Linked DNA regions of Spartinivicinus poritis. The protein of the gene in region 1 interacts with the protein of each later gene in a pairwise test. Links are inferred from orthologs where the notes say so. Each region holds a gene or a part of one and is shown on either strand. Other genes may lie near its edges. The genes, in order: ORQ98_RS01375 and ORQ98_RS00555.

Region 1 (7,973 bases):
GCTGTGATTAAAGCAGGCAAGCAAAGCTATAAAAAAACACCAGATAAGTTTTATTCTCAGCTACTAGAAGTACTTGAGCCTGTGGTTGCTTTTGATGTAATTGCTCGAGGAGTAATGAGTATTAAATACTCTAAAAATGCTTCAGACAAACAAGTTGTTCAGTTCACCGAAGCATTTAAAATGAGCATGGTCGAGTTTTATGGTAAGGCACTGCTGAAGTATGACAATGAAAAAATAGAAGTACACCCGGTAAATAAAGCGACTCTCAAGAAAAAGAGGGTGCCTGTCAACATGACAATTCATGCTGCAGATGGAGTCACTTATCCACTGACTTACACTATGTTCAAAGACAAAAAGGTTGATCAGTGGAAAATGCGCAATGTGATTGTCAATGGCATTAACATTGGAAAACTATTCAGAACTCAATTTTCTGAAGCGATGCAGCAGAATAAAGGTGATTTGCAGCAAGTTATCAATAACTGGACTGACATTATGAAAGCTGCAAATGAAAAGGGTAAGTCTTAGTGGTTGACGGTGAAGTGCTTTCAACCGCTCCTGGTCAGTTAAAGCTGGTCGGGAGTGTTACCTTTAGGGCTGCAGCAACCATTGAGCAGCAAGGGCGTGAGCTATTAATTAAACAGGCTGGTAACTGTACAGTAGATTTGTCTGAGGTCAGAGAAGCAGGCAGTGCGGCCTTATCAGTGTTACTTTCCTGGATGCGTCAAGCCCATCACCTTTCAATAAACTTATCGATTGTCAATATGCCTACTGATCTCTATGACTTAGCTAGGGTCAGTGGCTTGGATACTGTGCTGCCAATTCAGCAGGCATAGTAGGCCCGTGCCTTATCACACAGCATTTTGAAGTGAAATTGGAGCCTTCAGCAATGGAGGCTTATCTAAAGCTTTTAACAGCCTTTCTTGCTTTGCCCTAAACCCTTCCTATTTTGGCACCAAAATAGGAAAAGGCTTCCAAAAAGGTGTGTCAGTTTTCGCCTTTTTGCTTGTTTTTATATATCATAACCGCCCTTTCTTGAAGCAGTAACTTCATAGCAGATTATTATTTAAACATACTGATATTTAAATATTTAGAAAGCACCCTGGTATAACCTTTACTTTAAGGGTGCTCAGGATCAGGAGAAGACAAGTGCAGGCATTAGAAGTTAAGCAGCTATTAGAGTCAACTTTGCCCAATACTGAAGTTGTGGTGGCAGGTGAAGGCTGTAACTTTCAATTAACATTAGTTAGTGATGAACTAATGGCACTTTCCCCTGTAAAGCGCCAACAGCAAGTTTATGCACTTTTAAATGAGGCTATTACCTCTGGTGCAATTCATGCAGTGACTATGAAGTTTTGTAGTGTGGCTGACTGGCAAGCTCAGGCTTGATAAACCAGTAGAACAACATAGCCTGACTATTTATTGAAGTAACAAATTAACGGGAGCGTGCATGGATAAACTGATTATTTCCGGTGGAGTAAAACTTGATGGTGAAATTCGAATTTCAGGTGCAAAAAATGCTGCACTACCCATCTTAGCTGCTACGCTCCTGGCTGATGAGCCTGTCACTGTTTGTAATTTACCCCACTTGAATGACATTACCACTATGATTGAGCTGTTTGGCCGCATGGGGGTCGAGCTAGTGATTGATGAAAAGCTCAATGTGGAAGTGCACGCCAATACAATTAAAAGTCTTCATGCTCCCTATGAATTAGTTAAAACCATGCGTGCTTCGATTTTGGTTTTAGGGCCAATGGTCGCCCACTTTGGTCGCGCTGAAGTGGCTTTGCCTGGTGGTTGTGCTATTGGAAGTAGACCCGTTGATTTGCATATCCGTGGCTTGGAAGCAATGGGTGCTGACATTAAAGTTGAAGATGGCTATATCAAAGCGAGTGTTGATGGGCGCTTGAAAGGAGCCAAAATATTTCTTGATACGGTTACAGTAACTGGTACTGAAAACCTGTTGATGGCTGCCTGCTTAGCAGATGGAGAAACTATCATTGAAAATGCTGCCAGGGAGCCTGAAGTAGTTGATCTAGCCCACTGCTTGATAAAAATGGGGGCCAAAATTACTGGCCATGGTACTGACACTATTCGAATACAAGGTGTAGAGAGACTATCTGGTTGTCACTACTCGGTGCTACCAGACCGGATTGAAACGGGTACCTATTTAATTGCAGCTGCTGCAACTGGTGGGCGGATCAAAGTTAAAGATACTGCTCCTGATACTCTTGATGCTGTACTTGTAAAACTAAAGGAAGCAGGGGCTCATTTAGAAGTGGGTGAAGACTGGATTGAGCTGGATATGAAAGGTCAGCGTCCCCAAGCTGTCAGTTTAAAAACAGCTCCATATCCCGCTTTTCCAACTGATATGCAAGCACAGTTTACGGCTATGAATGCGGTAGCAGAAGGCACTGGCCGTATCACCGAAACCATTTTTGAAAACCGTTTTATGCATGCTTTAGAAATGATTCGAATGGGTGCAGATATGGTAGTAGAAGGCAATACAGTGATTGTGACAGGTGTCCCTCACTTAAAAGCTGCCCCAGTAATGGCGACTGACTTACGGGCATCGGCTAGCTTGGTTATTGCTGGTTTGGTTGCAGAAGGTGACACGGTAGTTGATCGCATTTACCATATTGACCGAGGTTATGAGTGTATAGAAGAAAAACTTCAATTATTGGGCGCTAAGATAAGGCGGACACCTTCCTAACGTAGTCGAAACCAAGGCATGAAACAATCAATTATGATCGCCCTTTCTAAAGGGCGAATTTTAAAAGAAACCTTACCCCTATTAAAACAAGCTGGTATAGAGCCTACCGAAGACCTTAATAGTCGCAAGCTGATTTTTCCTACCAACCATTCTCATATTAATTTACTTATTGTTCGTGCTACTGATGTGCCCACTTATGTAGAGTATGGCGCTGCTGATCTGGGGGTATCAGGCAAAGATGTGTTGCTTGAGCATGGTAGTCAGGCCTTGTATGAGCCTCTCGATTTAAAAATTGCCCAATGCAAGCTAATGACGGCAGGACCAGTGGGGCGAGAGCCTAGGCCAGGTCGGCTTAAAGTGGCGACTAAGTTTGTCAATATTGCCAAGCGCTATTATGCCGAGCAGGGTAAGCAGGTGGATATTATCAAGCTATATGGCTCTATGGAGCTGGCTCCTTTGGTTGGTTTGGCAGATAAGATTATTGATGTGGTTGATACGGGTAACACACTCAGGGCTAATGGCTTAGAGCCACAGGAATTAATAGCTCATATCAGCTCTCGGTTAGTAGTTAATAAAGCAGCCATGAAAGTGAAGCACCACGAGTTAAAGGAAATAATAGATGGACTTAAACAAGCTGTACTAAACACAAGTAATAACCAATAAATTAGTATTACAAGCAGTACCATTTATATAAGAGGTTCCAACAGTGTCTGGTGTGTCTATTACCCGGTTAAATTCATCGGCTGAGTCGTTTAACCAGCAGTTAGACGAGTTGCTTAAGTGGGAAGCCGTTTCTGACCTGAATGTTAATCAAACCGTCGCAGAAATTATCAATCAGATCAGACAGCATGGAGATGAGGCATTAATAAAGTATACCAATCAATTTGATCGTCTCTCAGTTGACTCAGTGGAGGAGTTAGCTATCTCTCCCGAAGCGTTACAAGCGGCGTTAGAGCAAATATCTTTTGAGCAAAAACAAGCACTAACAGAGGCTGCGAGCCGAATTCGCCAATATCATGAAGAACAGAAGAGCTGCTCTTGGCAATACGCTGAACTAGACGGCACTATTCTTGGCCAGCAGGTAATGCCCTTAGATCGAGTGGGGGTCTATGTACCAGGAGGTAAAGCGGCTTATCCTTCTTCAGTACTGATGAATGTGATTCCTGCCAAAGTTGCAGGAGTAAAAGAAGTAATCATGGTGGTGCCGACTCCCGATGACCAAGTCAATGCACTGGTTTTAGCCGCTGCTGCAATTGCTGGGGTAGATAAGGTATTTCGAGTGGGAGGTGCACAGGCGGTAGCTGCCCTAGCGTATGGCACTGCAACTATCCCCAGCGTCGACAAGATAGTAGGGCCTGGCAATATTTATGTAGCAACAGCAAAGCGAATGGTCTTTGGTCAGGTTGGTATCGACATGATTGCTGGGCCATCTGAGATTCTGGTGGTGTGTGATGGCAAAACCAACCCAGATTGGATTGCAATGGATTTGTTTTCCCAAGCGGAACATGATGAAGATGCTCAAGCGATTTTAATTTCACCTGACAGCAGCTATTTAGAGGCAGTTGAAAGTAGCATCAATAAGCTGTTACCTGAAATGGAGCGGGCAGAGATTATTCGTCAGTCGCTATCTTGTCGAGGCGCTTTAATTCAGGTTGCTGATATCGATGAAGCTATTGAGATTACTAATCGTATTGCGCCTGAGCACTTGGAACTATCAATTGAAAACCCTGAACAATACCTGCCTGTAATTCGTCATGCTGGGGCAATTTTCATGGGCCGACATACCCCTGAAGCACTGGGTGATTACTGTGCAGGTCCAAATCACGTGTTGCCTACCTCTGGTACTGCACGCTTCTCATCTCCATTAGGTGTTTACGACTTTGAGAAGCGTTCTTCTATTATTAACTTTAGTGCTAAGGGTGCGACAAAAGCTGGTCTAGTGGCTTCAGTACTGGCTAGAGGAGAAGGGTTAACTGCTCATGCGCGTTCTGCTGAGTTTCGGATCGACAAGCAGAGCATGGGAGAATAAGTATGCCACAAAAAGAACTTGATCAGGCTGTCCAGGCACGAGTAGAAAAGTGGGTTCGTTCTGATATTCAGTCGCTTAAAGCTTACCAGGTTGCTGATGCTTCAGGGCTAATCAAGCTTGATGCAATGGAGAACCCCTATACCTGGGAGGAAGAACTAAAGCAGCAGTGGCTAGCGGAAATGCAACAACAGTCGCTAAATCGCTATCCAGATCCATCGGGAAAAAGTGTTGTTGCTGGATTAAAGGAAGTATTTGGGATAGATCAGCGTTATGACGTGCTGTTAGGTAACGGCTCAGATGAACTGATTCAAATCATTATTGCAGCGTTGGCTGCTGATAACTTAACAGTGTTGTCACCTGAGCCCAGTTTCGTTATGTACGAGATGATCGCCAAGTTCCTTAGGGTCAACTATGTGGGCGTCCCACTGGGTAATGACTTTACGTTGGATTTGACAGCAATGTTGGATGCAATCGAAGCTCATCAGCCTGGCGTAGTTTTCCTAGCCCAGCCCAATAACCCAACAGGTAATTTATTTGGTGAGGAAAAGGTACGTCGAATAATAGAAGCGTCACCTGGCTTGGTAGTGGTTGATGAAGCTTATTTGGCTTTTGCTGAGAGCAATGCTCTAACACTGCTAGCAGACTATAGCAACCTGGTGGTCATGCGTACATTATCCAAAGTAGGCTTAGCTGGTTTAAGGCTGGGCTTTTTAGTGGGGCATCCTGGTTGGATCAATGAACTTAATAAAGTGAGGTTGCCTTACAATATTAATCAACTGACCCAGGTCAGTGCTCAGTTTGCGTTATTGCACTACAACCAGCTGGCTGAGCAAATAACCCAATTAGTGGTAGATCGCGAGCGGCTGTTTGAGTCTCTTCAGCAGCTTGAAGGAATTACCGTCTGGCCAAGCCAAGCCAATTTTCTGTTATTCCGAAGCCTTACAGTACCTGCTAAAGCGTTGCATCAAGCACTCATAAAAGAAGGTGTTTTAATTAAATGCCTTGATGGTGCTCACCCACTGCTTACTGGTTGCTTAAGAGTGACGGTAGGAGCACCTGCAGAAAATGAAGCTTTTCTTAAAGTACTATCTGCACTTTTGTCGTGATTATATACAAACTAATTAACCAATGAGGAGAACTCATTGGTTAATCTTTTTAGCGTCTTGGTTTTGTCCTAGGTTTTAAGCTTGGCCGCTGACCAATTACTGATTCAACAACAAGCTTTTGTCCATTTCTAATTGCCTTAATTACAACCTGTTCACCTGGTTGCATTAAAGCCACTTGCTGCATGACTTTGCGACCAGCTTTAGTTGACATGCCATTGATTTCAGTGATGATATCCCCTCGCTGCAAACCTGCTTGGTGTGCAGGCCCATTGCGATAAACACCAGTAATCAAAATACCATCTTTGTTTTTTAAGCCGAAAGCATCAGCGAGTTCTGGTGTTAGTGACTGAGCTTCAATACCGAGCCAGCCTCGAATGACTTTGCCATGCTTAACGATAGACAACATCACATCGCGAGCAATTTCAGAGGGGATAGCGAAGCCAATTCCTTGAGAGCCTCCTGACTTTGAAAATATTGCTGTATTTATACCAATCAAGTCACCAAAGGCATTAATCAGCGCACCACCTGAGTTACCTGGGTTAATAGCCGCATCAGTTTGAATAAAGTCTTCATACGTACTGAGGCGTAGTTTGTTTCTACCTGTAGCACTGATAATACCCATAGTGACGGTTTGTCCCACCCCAAATGGATTACCGATAGCTAGAACGACATCACCAATATCCGAATTTCTGGAGCGGGCTAGGGTGATAGCAGGTAAGTTCTTCATATCAATTTTTAATACAGCCAGATCTGTGTCTGGGTCGGTGCCTATCACTCGAGCACGGGTGTCTCTACCATCTTGTAAAGCGACAATAATTTCATCAGCACCTTGAATAACATGATTATTGGTAACCACATAGCCTTCTGGACTCATAATAACGCCGGAGCCTAAACTTGACTGCATCCGCTGATGGTTGGGCATTTGGTCATAACCAAAAAAGTCCCGAAAGAATGGATCATCAAAAATAGGGTGGCGATGTTCACGGATAATTTTAGTGGTATAGATATTGACTACTGCAGGCGCCGCTTTTTTTACTGCAAGATTATAAGACACTGGACCTGAGAGTGTTGAAGCCCTATCTGTTTTATGATTAGTCGAAGGTGCACGAGAGTTGTCACCAGTATAACTGGCTGGTGTGACTCCATCGCTATAATCAACTTGAGTCAAATGGGGAGTAGGTGTAGAAGATTTTCTGGTTAACTCAGGAAACTGCTGGAGAATTACCAATGCCAGCAGCACTCCAGATATAGTAGGCCAGGTAAGAAACTTGGTAAGTTTTTTCATGCATAACCCTATTTATGGATACACTTTATGCAGAACTAAGTAGTGTTGTCCTCAAGTTGTCTCGACTAAATGCCTTGCTATTATACGGGCTATTATCCTAGTGTGTCATCTCACATGTAATTTTGTTTGGAGGTAACTTTTATCCAATGGCTATATCTCGCCAATCATTGCTCGATTTTTTAGGTCAGACTTTAGAGTCCCAGTTGTTCAAAGACTACTGCCCAAATGGTCTTCAAGTAGAAGGAAAAGATCAAATTAAAACGATTGTTACAGGTGTAACAGCATCGTTAGCACTTATAAAAGCTGCTATAGAGAGGAATGCTGATGCCATAATTGTGCATCATGGCTATTTCTGGAAAGGGGAAGCGCCTGTTGTAACAGGGATGAAGAAGCGCAGGCTTGAGCTACTCCTTAAGCATGAAATTAACCTGTTAGCTTATCACTTACCATTAGATGCTCACTCAGAGTTGGGAAATAATGCTCAACTTGCAAAACTGCTCAATATTAAGCCTGAATCAGGTCTGGAGCAGGATAATCCAAGAAGCATCGGTTTGGTGGGGTGTTTAGCTGAGCCTCTGTCACTTGGTGAGTTGGGTGAGCAAATTCAGTTAACCCTTCGGCGTGAACCGCTGTTGATATCTGGAGGCGATCACTCAATACGGCGAATCGCTTGGTGTACGGGTGCTGCACAGGGCTTTATCGATCAAGCAATTGCCCATGGTGTTGATGCTTATTTAACGGGAGAGATATCAGAGCCTACTGTTCACACTGCCCGAGAGATGGGAGTTCATTTTATCGCGGCTGGGCATCATGCGACTGAGCGCTATGGGGTCAAAGCGCTGG
Region 2 (7,906 bases), 200 kb from region 1 along the record:
TACCTTACTAGTTTATATTTAGGGTTGGCAGTATTACTTTGTTGGCTGGTAAATATACACTGGGCACTTAAGTTAACTACGGTTGGTGGCCTACTGGCTTTTGGTTGTTATCAAACTTTGTTGTATGGATTAAAAAAGCTGCCAGGTAGCATTATTGAGCTTAGGCGGTTGAGTCAAACTCAGTGGCAGTTACTAACCAACCAGCAAGTTACTTTTCAGGGTGAGCTAGCAAATGACTGTTTTATCACTGTGCCCTTAACGATTGTTCGGATTAAAGTAGGCCAGTTGTCACGATACTCGCTGGTGATTACCCCCGACTCTGTTGATAAAGAAGCCTACCGTCAATTGCGAGTAATTTTAAGCCACGACTTTGCCACTGAGCCAGAAAACCCTATTCTTTAAAACCTAGCTTTGCAAAAGTCTCTCTTGTTGCAATTAGGTACAACTTTCTGTTGCTTACCGTTAGAAGTTCGCACCTAGAAAATTTTCAGGGATTAAGATAGTGTCAGTAGCAACGGGTAATTGCTCTGGATAGTCAAGGGTATAATGCAAACCACGACTCTCTTTTCGTTGCAAGGCAGACTGGATAATTAAGTCTGCAACGACAGCCAGGTTACGCAACTCAATTAAGTCATTACTGACTTTATAGTTGCTGTAAAATTCATAAATCTCTTGTTGTAAAAGGTCAATACGGTGTTTGGCACGCTGTAAGCGCTTATTGGTTCTGACGATGCCTACATAGTCCCACATGAACCGTCTTAACTCTTCCCAGTTGTGGGCAATAATAATGTCTTCATCTGAGTCAGTGACCTGACTCTCATCCCATGCTGGTACAGCTGGTGTTGTCTGGGTGTTTGGCAGTTTTGCTAAAATGTTTATTGCAGCAGAGCGGCCATAAACAATACATTCTAATAATGAATTACTGGCTAATCGGTTGGCTCCGTGTAAGCCTGTAAAGCTGGCTTCTCCAATAGCGTAAAGGTTGGGAATATCTGTTTGGCCATGCTGATCAACTAAAACTCCCCCACAAGTGTAGTGAGCGGCAGGCACTACTGGAATAGGTTCTTTGGTGATATCAATACCAAAGCTGGCACAGTGCTGTAATATGGTGGGAAAATGCTGCTCAATAAATTTGGCAGGCTTATGACTAATGTCTAAAAATACACAGTCTAAACCCAAGCGTTTCATTTCATGGTCAATGCCTCGTGCCACAATATCGCGAGGAGCTAATTCACCACGAGGATCAAACTGATCCATAAAGCGCTGGCCATTGGGTAATAGTAATTTGCCACCTTCTCCTCTAACGGCTTCAGAAATTAAAAATGACTTGGCATGGGGATGAAATAAACAAGTAGGGTGAAACTGATTGAACTCCATATTGGCTACTCGGCAACCTGCTCGCCAAGCCATCGCAATGCCATCTCCTGAAGCACCATCCTGATTACTCGTATATAGATAAACTTTGCTGGCACCACCTGTCGCAATGACAGTGAACTTAGTTTGAAATAGCTCTACTTGATCAGTGCTAAGGTTCAGTACGTAAGCACCTATACAACAGTTGTGAGCATGACCAAATTTTTGGCTATTAATCAAGTCAATGGCAACACGTTGGTCAAATAGAGTGATATTAGGATGAGCCTGTGCTTTTTCTATAAGTGTTTCAAAAATTGCTTGGCCAGTGGCATCGGCTGCATGGATAACTCGGCGATGGCTATGACCACCTTCTTTAGTAAGGTGAAAGCCATTGTTACTTTTTCTGTCTTTGGTAAAAGGCACGCCACTATTAATCAGCCATTGGATGCTTTCTTGGCTGTGACTAACGGTATATTTCACTGCATCTGCGTGGCAAAGACCCGCTCCAGCCTTTTCAGTATCGTTAATATGCGCTTCTATGGTATCGTCACTGTCAATTACAGCGGCAACACCTCCTTGGGCCCAATAAGTTGAGCCAGCAGCCAGGTCGGCTTTGCTTAATACGGCTACACTGGACTGTTCAGCAAGGTGAAGCGCTAACGTCAGACCTGCTGCACCGCTTCCGATAATGAGGACATCAAAATGATGGGCTGTTTTCATAGGGTGGGAGCTAATCAATGGGCATTTAACAAAAAACGCTAGTATAACTGCATACCCTTTATGGCGGCTAGCATGATTACGACACTAAAACTGTTAATTAAATAACGAGACTGCTGTGGCGCTAATCAACCAATTTTGTGAAAAGGCTTAAGGTTCTGGAAGGAACTTAAGGCGATTGAGTGAATCAATTATCCGTCAGGAAATAGAAAGTTGTTTTCTATTAATAGACTACAACTGTTGTTAGTTTGGCTGAGGTACAACTAGCTTGATAGCTAATCAGCAGTTAGGCAGACAGATAATACAGATAACTAAGGCATTTTTAGGTAGTTTAAGAAGGCAGTTGAGTAAAGTTAATTGGGTAAGTTGGTTTATTAAATCCTGCGGGGCATGATTAGATGACTTATCCTAAAAAAGCAGAGAACTTTTGTTATTGAGTATGGTCTACACAACAGAACAAAATGTGATGCTTCGGCAACTCCCACGGGGCTTTCAGCTGCAACTGCAGCCTTTAGCCATTGAGCGGGGGAGGTGGCGATGGTAAGTACGCAAGACTCGGATCAACGATTAGTTGAGCGAGTGCAACAGGGGGATAAGCGTGCTTTTGATATGTTGGTAATGAAGTACCAACACAAAATCCTGGGACTTGTTAGTCGTTATATTCATGATCATCAGGAAGTTCAGGATGTTGCTCAAGAAGCGTTTATCAAAGCTTATCGAGCACTTGATAAATTCAGAGGAGATAGCGCATTTTATACCTGGTTGTATCGAATTGCGATAAATACAGCAAAGAATCACTTAGTATCCAAGGGGCGACGCCCACCTGATACTGATGTTGATACAGAGGATGCTGAGTATTTTGAAGGGCAAAATCCTCTTAAAGATATTGAATCACCAGAAAATCGGCTTTTTCGTGATGAAGTAGAAAAAGTGGTCTACAAGGCAATTGCGGGCTTGCCTGATGACCTAAGAACAGCGGTGACATTACGAGAATTTGATGGCTTAAGTTATGAAGAAATTGCTGAGGTTATGCAATGTCCCGTTGGGACAGTGCGGTCACGAATTTTTCGTGCAAGGGAAGCAATTGATAAACAAATTAGGCCATTAGTTAACCAAGCTTAATGATTTAATAATTGGTTTGAGATTATTGAAGTTAAGCTATTTAAAGTTAGGCATGAAAGAGAAAGAAATGCGACAAAAATATAGCTATTCTTGTGAGGTGCCTCATGAATCAAGATGAACGTTTGTGCGAGTCATTGTCCGCATTCATCGATGGTGAGGCCAGTGAGTTAGAAATACACCGACTACTTAAACAGTCGCAAGAGAATGATGCGGTTAGACAAACATCATTTCGGTATCACCTGATTGGTGAGGCCATGCGACATGAAACGCATCAGTTTTCCTCCATTGATATTTCCTCTGCAGTGAGTGCTTCGATAAAGGAGGAGCCAGCGTTACAAGTTAGCTCTGTGAATGGAGCTGAAAAAACAGTGGTGGGGCGCTGGTTGCAGCCTTTAGCTAGTGTTGCTGTTGCAGCATCTGTTGCTTTTGCTGTAGTAGTAGGGGTGCAGGTATTTCAGGCTGAGCAATTAGAACAGCCAGGACAACCGCTTGCTGTTACTGATCAAGAAAGAGCAGCTGAAACTAATGCAAAATACACAGCACCTGCTTTTAATTCTGGGCCACAATTAGCATCATCGCCGCAAGTAGCAACTCCTGTCTCGGCTGTTCGACAGTCTTCTGTGAATTCGCCTCGGCTATTTCCTCAGCAGACAATTGACCAAGCAACGCAAACTCGCATTCAGTCTTATTTGATACAGCATGCTGAGCACTCGACTCTTACTAATGGTCAAGGTATTTTACCGTTTGCCCGGGTAGATAAATTTGAGACTCAGTAGTATGAAAAAGCGGTGTTGGAGTCGAGCTACCTCGTGGCTAGCTTTTTCATTATTGATTGGATCAAGTGGCAATATTTTAGCAGAAACCGGCCTGTCAGCTGCACAATGGTTGACAGGAATGACTAAGGCCTTTCGTGAATTAAATTATGAAGGCCAGTTTATTTATCAGCACAGCCAAGGCTTAAATAGTATTGCTATTACTCATTCTGTCACTGATGGCCAAGAAAGAGAGCGGTTGGTATTTTTAGATGGACCTAAGCGAGAGGTTGTGCGAGATGGTAACAAGGTAGTTTGTATAAATGCTGATAATGAAGTGATTCGCTTTGAGCGTGGTGACTCTCCATTAGCATTTGGCAGGGTTCTTAGTGAAAATCCAGGCAAACTAGCGGAACATTATAGTTTAAAAGTAGCAGGTAAAGGTCGAGTAGCAGGCCGAGAGGCGGTTGTTGTTTTAGTTCAGCCAAAGGATGAGTTTCGGTATGGCTATGAAATATGGTTGGATGAGGCCTCATCTTTGTTGTTAAAACTGGTCTTGCTTAACCGAAAAGGGGAAATGCTAGAACGACTCCAGTTTACTTCCCTTGAAGTGGGGCATGAAATACCTGAAACCAAGCTGGTTGCTTCGTTAAAAGGGTCTGTTAAATCAGAAAAAGTCATCGTATCCAAAGCTTACAATAAAGCTAATGACAAGCCAGGCGATAATGAAAGCTGGTATGTGAATTGGGTTCCTCCAGGGTTTGAGCTATTTCGTCGCAATCAACAGCATAGCCCTGTAACCAAAAAAGCAGTTGAGTCATTGATGTATACTGATGGTCTTGCAGGGTTCTCTGTCTTTGTAGAGGCAAAACCTACAAATGCTGTATCAGTCATTAAGCGAGAAGGTGCGATTACCGCGTTTACTAAAGTACTGTCATTTGAGCAAGGTGAGTTTTTAATTACAGTAGTAGGCGAGCTTCCTTTAGCAGCAGCTGAACGCATTGCAATGTCAGTAAAGTTGCAGAAAGGCAGTGCTGTTTCTATAAGCCAGTAGCCGTCTAAGCTTAATAACAAGTTATGTATAACTAGCTTTAGCAGCAACTGGGCTATTATTATAGGTTGAAATACAGTTGGTTTAGTTATTAATGGTTGAAGAGCACGGAATTGTAACAGCTATTGATAAAAATGGTGGTGCTTGGGTAGAAACCCAACAGCAGTCAGTATGTGGTCAGTGTGCCGCAAATAAGGGCTGTGGTCATAAGCTGTTAAATAAACTACCGTCATCTAGAAAGACTGCTTCTGCTTCCTCTATTAAAGTGAGAAGCGAACATTCCCTGCAAGTGGGCGACACGGTTGTTATTGGAATACCTGAAAATACTTTAGTCAAGGGTTCATTATTGGTTTATTTATTGCCTTTGATATTTATGTTATTTACCTGCTGGCTACTGAAGTGGCAAGGTTTTCAGGAACAGGTCACTATACTTTTTGGTTTTATCAGTTTGTTTCTGAGTTTTTATTTGTTACGAAAAATTATTAATAAAACATCTTTTCAACAATCACTGGAGCCCTCAGTGCTAAAGGTTTTAGTGCCTATTCAAGACGCTGAAAGCCCAATAGTGACTTCCTTATAAAGCTAACACTTTAAGACATTAGGTTAATAACAAACTCTTAGCGAAGGGATTAAATTTTTTATGAAAGTGAGATCTTGGCTTAAACAATCAACTGCAATTTTTGCATTGTTTATGACGGTTCAACTAACTGCTTATGCAAAGTCTTTACCTGAGTTTACGGAGTTAGTAGAAGAGGCTTCTCCTGCGGTAGTTAATATTAGTACGCTGCAGCTGCCGAAACAGAACCGAATGAATCGCTACTATTTTCCTGATGATGAAATACCTGATATTTTTCAAGAGTTTTTTGGTCGACCTCATCCTCAGCGCCCAGCTCCAGGTGGAAAGCCAAGACCGCAGTCGTTGGGGTCTGGGTTTATTATCTCAGAAGATGGCTACATTTTAACAAATAATCATGTGGTCAAAGGGGCTGATCAAATTATTGTTCGCCTGAGTGATCGCAGGGAACTAGAAGCAAAGCTGATTGGAGCAGATAAGCGTTCTGACTTGGCACTACTTAAAATTAAGGCTAAAAACTTACCAACCGTTGAACTGGGTACAACTGATAACTTAAAACCAGGGCAGTGGGTGGTTGCTATCGGCTCACCTTTTGGGTTTGACTACTCAGTAACCGCAGGGATTATCAGCGCTATTAATCGTAGTTTGCCAAGTGAAAACTATGTGCCTTTTATCCAAACAGACGTTGCTATTAACCCAGGTAATTCAGGTGGGCCTTTATTTGATATGGATGGTAAAGTAATTGGAGTGAATTCGCAGATATTTACCCGCTCTGGTGGATTCATGGGACTTTCATTTGCCATCCCCATTGATGTTGTAATGAATGTGGTGTCTCAGCTAAAAGATAAAGGTTATGTGAGCCGTGGCTGGCTAGGTGTTTATATTCAGGATGTAAATAAAGACTTGGCTGAGTCATTTGGTTTAGATAAGCCCCATGGCGCCCTTGTCGCTGAAGTTTTACCAGAAGGTCCTGCTGATGAGGCAGGGTTTAAACCAGGGGATATCATTACCCAGTTTGCTGAAAGAGAAATTGATGTGTCAGCTGATCTACCTCATGCGGTAGGCCAAACACCAGTAGGTAAAAAAGTGCCTGTTGAAGTGGTTCGCCAGGGTAAAGAGATTACGCTGGATGTTACTATTGGTGAGTTACCAGATGAAAAAGGGAAAACTCGTACTTCAGCACCAACCAAGTCAGGTAATCGGTTAGGCTTACAGGTGGAAGATCTGACTGATGAGCAAAAACGTAGATATGAAGTAAGTAATGGAGTCATTGTTACTGGCGTATTAGTTGGACCTGCTAGCTCAGTGGGTATCCGTCGGGGAGATATCATTACTGATCTCCACAACCAACCAGTAAATTCAGTACGTGACTTTAAACAGATAATGGCTAAGCTGCCTACTAACCGCTCAGTCTCAATGCGGCTGGTAAGAAATGCTCGGCCAGGCTATATCACTTTTAAATTAACAGAGTAGGTATTAGCTAATTATGTCAGGGCAAAATCTCTTGCCCTGGCAGACTATATCTCTTGCTGTTACATGACAGCCCTGCCACTAATGGGCTAAACTACCCGCCAAATTAACCGCTGAGCAATCGGCTTTGTCTGTTATAACTACTTAGTAATGCAGCCTGTTCCAGGATGCATCATTAGCATTATGTGTAGATTACATCGTGAGTGATTTAAGTCATATTCGTAACTTTTCTATTATTGCCCATATCGACCATGGAAAATCCACCATAGCCGATCGTTTTATCCAGCTTTGTGGAGGGCTTACTGAGCGAGAAATGGCTGAGCAAGTGCTTGATTCAATGGATTTGGAGCGTGAGCGAGGCATTACCATTAAAGCACAAAGTGTCACATTGTCTTATCAGGCAAAGGATGGCAAGGCTTATCAGCTGAACTTTATTGATACACCAGGCCATGTTGACTTCACTTATGAGGTTTCTCGATCACTTTCTGCTTGTGAAGGTGCATTGTTAGTGGTGGATGCAGCGCAAGGGGTAGAGGCTCAATCGGTAGCTAACTGTTATACCGCTATTGAGCAAGGGCTTGAGGTAGTGCCAGTGCTCAATAAGATGGATCTACCACAAGCTGAGCCAGAGCGAGTAGCCCAGGAAATAGAAGACATTATTGGTATTGATGCTACTGATGCAGTGCGCTGTAGTGCAAAAAGCGGTTTGGGTATTGAAGATGTATTAGAGCGACTAGTAGAACTGGTTCCTGCACCTGAAGGTGATATTGATGCCCCGCTGCAAGCACTGATCATTGACTCATGGTTTGACAACTACTTAGGTATTGTTTCATTAGTTCGGGTAAAACAGGGGCAGCTGAAAAAAGG

What was found.
Region 2: the proteins of ORQ98_RS01375 (region 1) and ORQ98_RS00555 interact in binary tests that used the Escherichia coli proteins (3 or more experiments, as listed by UniProt). The link is inferred for Spartinivicinus poritis from one-to-one orthologs.

Annotation. Positions count from the first base shown.
Region 1 is NZ_JAPMOU010000001.1:316,466-324,438, reverse strand. What follows is about bases 5,013-7,970. They hold ORQ98_RS01375 (S1C family serine protease), read right to left. Parts: upstream 7,131-7,970; coding sequence 5,895-7,130; downstream 5,013-5,894. Other genes in these bases: ORQ98_RS01370 (Nif3-like dinuclear metal center hexameric protein), read left to right, coding at 7,277-7,970; hisC (histidinol-phosphate transaminase), read left to right, coding at 5,013-5,845. Also shown: ORQ98_RS01410 (MlaC/ttg2D family ABC transporter substrate-binding protein), read left to right, coding at 1-525; ORQ98_RS01405 (STAS domain-containing protein), read left to right, coding at 525-833; ORQ98_RS01400 (BolA family protein), read left to right, coding at 1,147-1,386; murA (UDP-N-acetylglucosamine 1-carboxyvinyltransferase), read left to right, coding at 1,448-2,710; hisG (ATP phosphoribosyltransferase), read left to right, coding at 2,729-3,373; hisD (histidinol dehydrogenase), read left to right, coding at 3,417-4,739; more of hisC, read left to right, coding at 4,742-5,012; more of ORQ98_RS01370, read left to right, coding at 7,971-7,973. UniProt on the Escherichia coli protein: A site-1 protease (S1P) that cleaves the peptide bond between 'Val-148' and 'Ser-149' in RseA. Part of a regulated intramembrane proteolysis (RIP) cascade.
Region 2 is NZ_JAPMOU010000001.1:117,716-125,621, reverse strand. What follows is about bases 2,242-5,132. They hold ORQ98_RS00555 (sigma-E factor negative regulatory protein), read left to right. Parts: upstream 2,242-3,296; coding sequence 3,297-3,968; downstream 3,969-5,132. Other genes in these bases: ORQ98_RS00545 (SoxR reducing system RseC family protein), read left to right, coding at 5,090-5,132; ORQ98_RS00550 (MucB/RseB C-terminal domain-containing protein), read left to right, coding at 3,970-4,998; rpoE (RNA polymerase sigma factor RpoE), read left to right, coding at 2,608-3,192. In the rest of the region: ORQ98_RS00570 (protein YgfX), read left to right, coding at 1-402; nadB (L-aspartate oxidase), read right to left, coding at 463-2,073; more of ORQ98_RS00545, read left to right, coding at 5,133-5,575; ORQ98_RS00540 (DegQ family serine endoprotease), read left to right, coding at 5,636-7,042; lepA (translation elongation factor 4), read left to right, coding at 7,239-7,906. UniProt on the Escherichia coli protein: An anti-sigma factor for extracytoplasmic function (ECF) sigma factor sigma-E (RpoE). ECF sigma factors are held in an inactive form by an anti-sigma factor until released by regulated intramembrane proteolysis (RIP).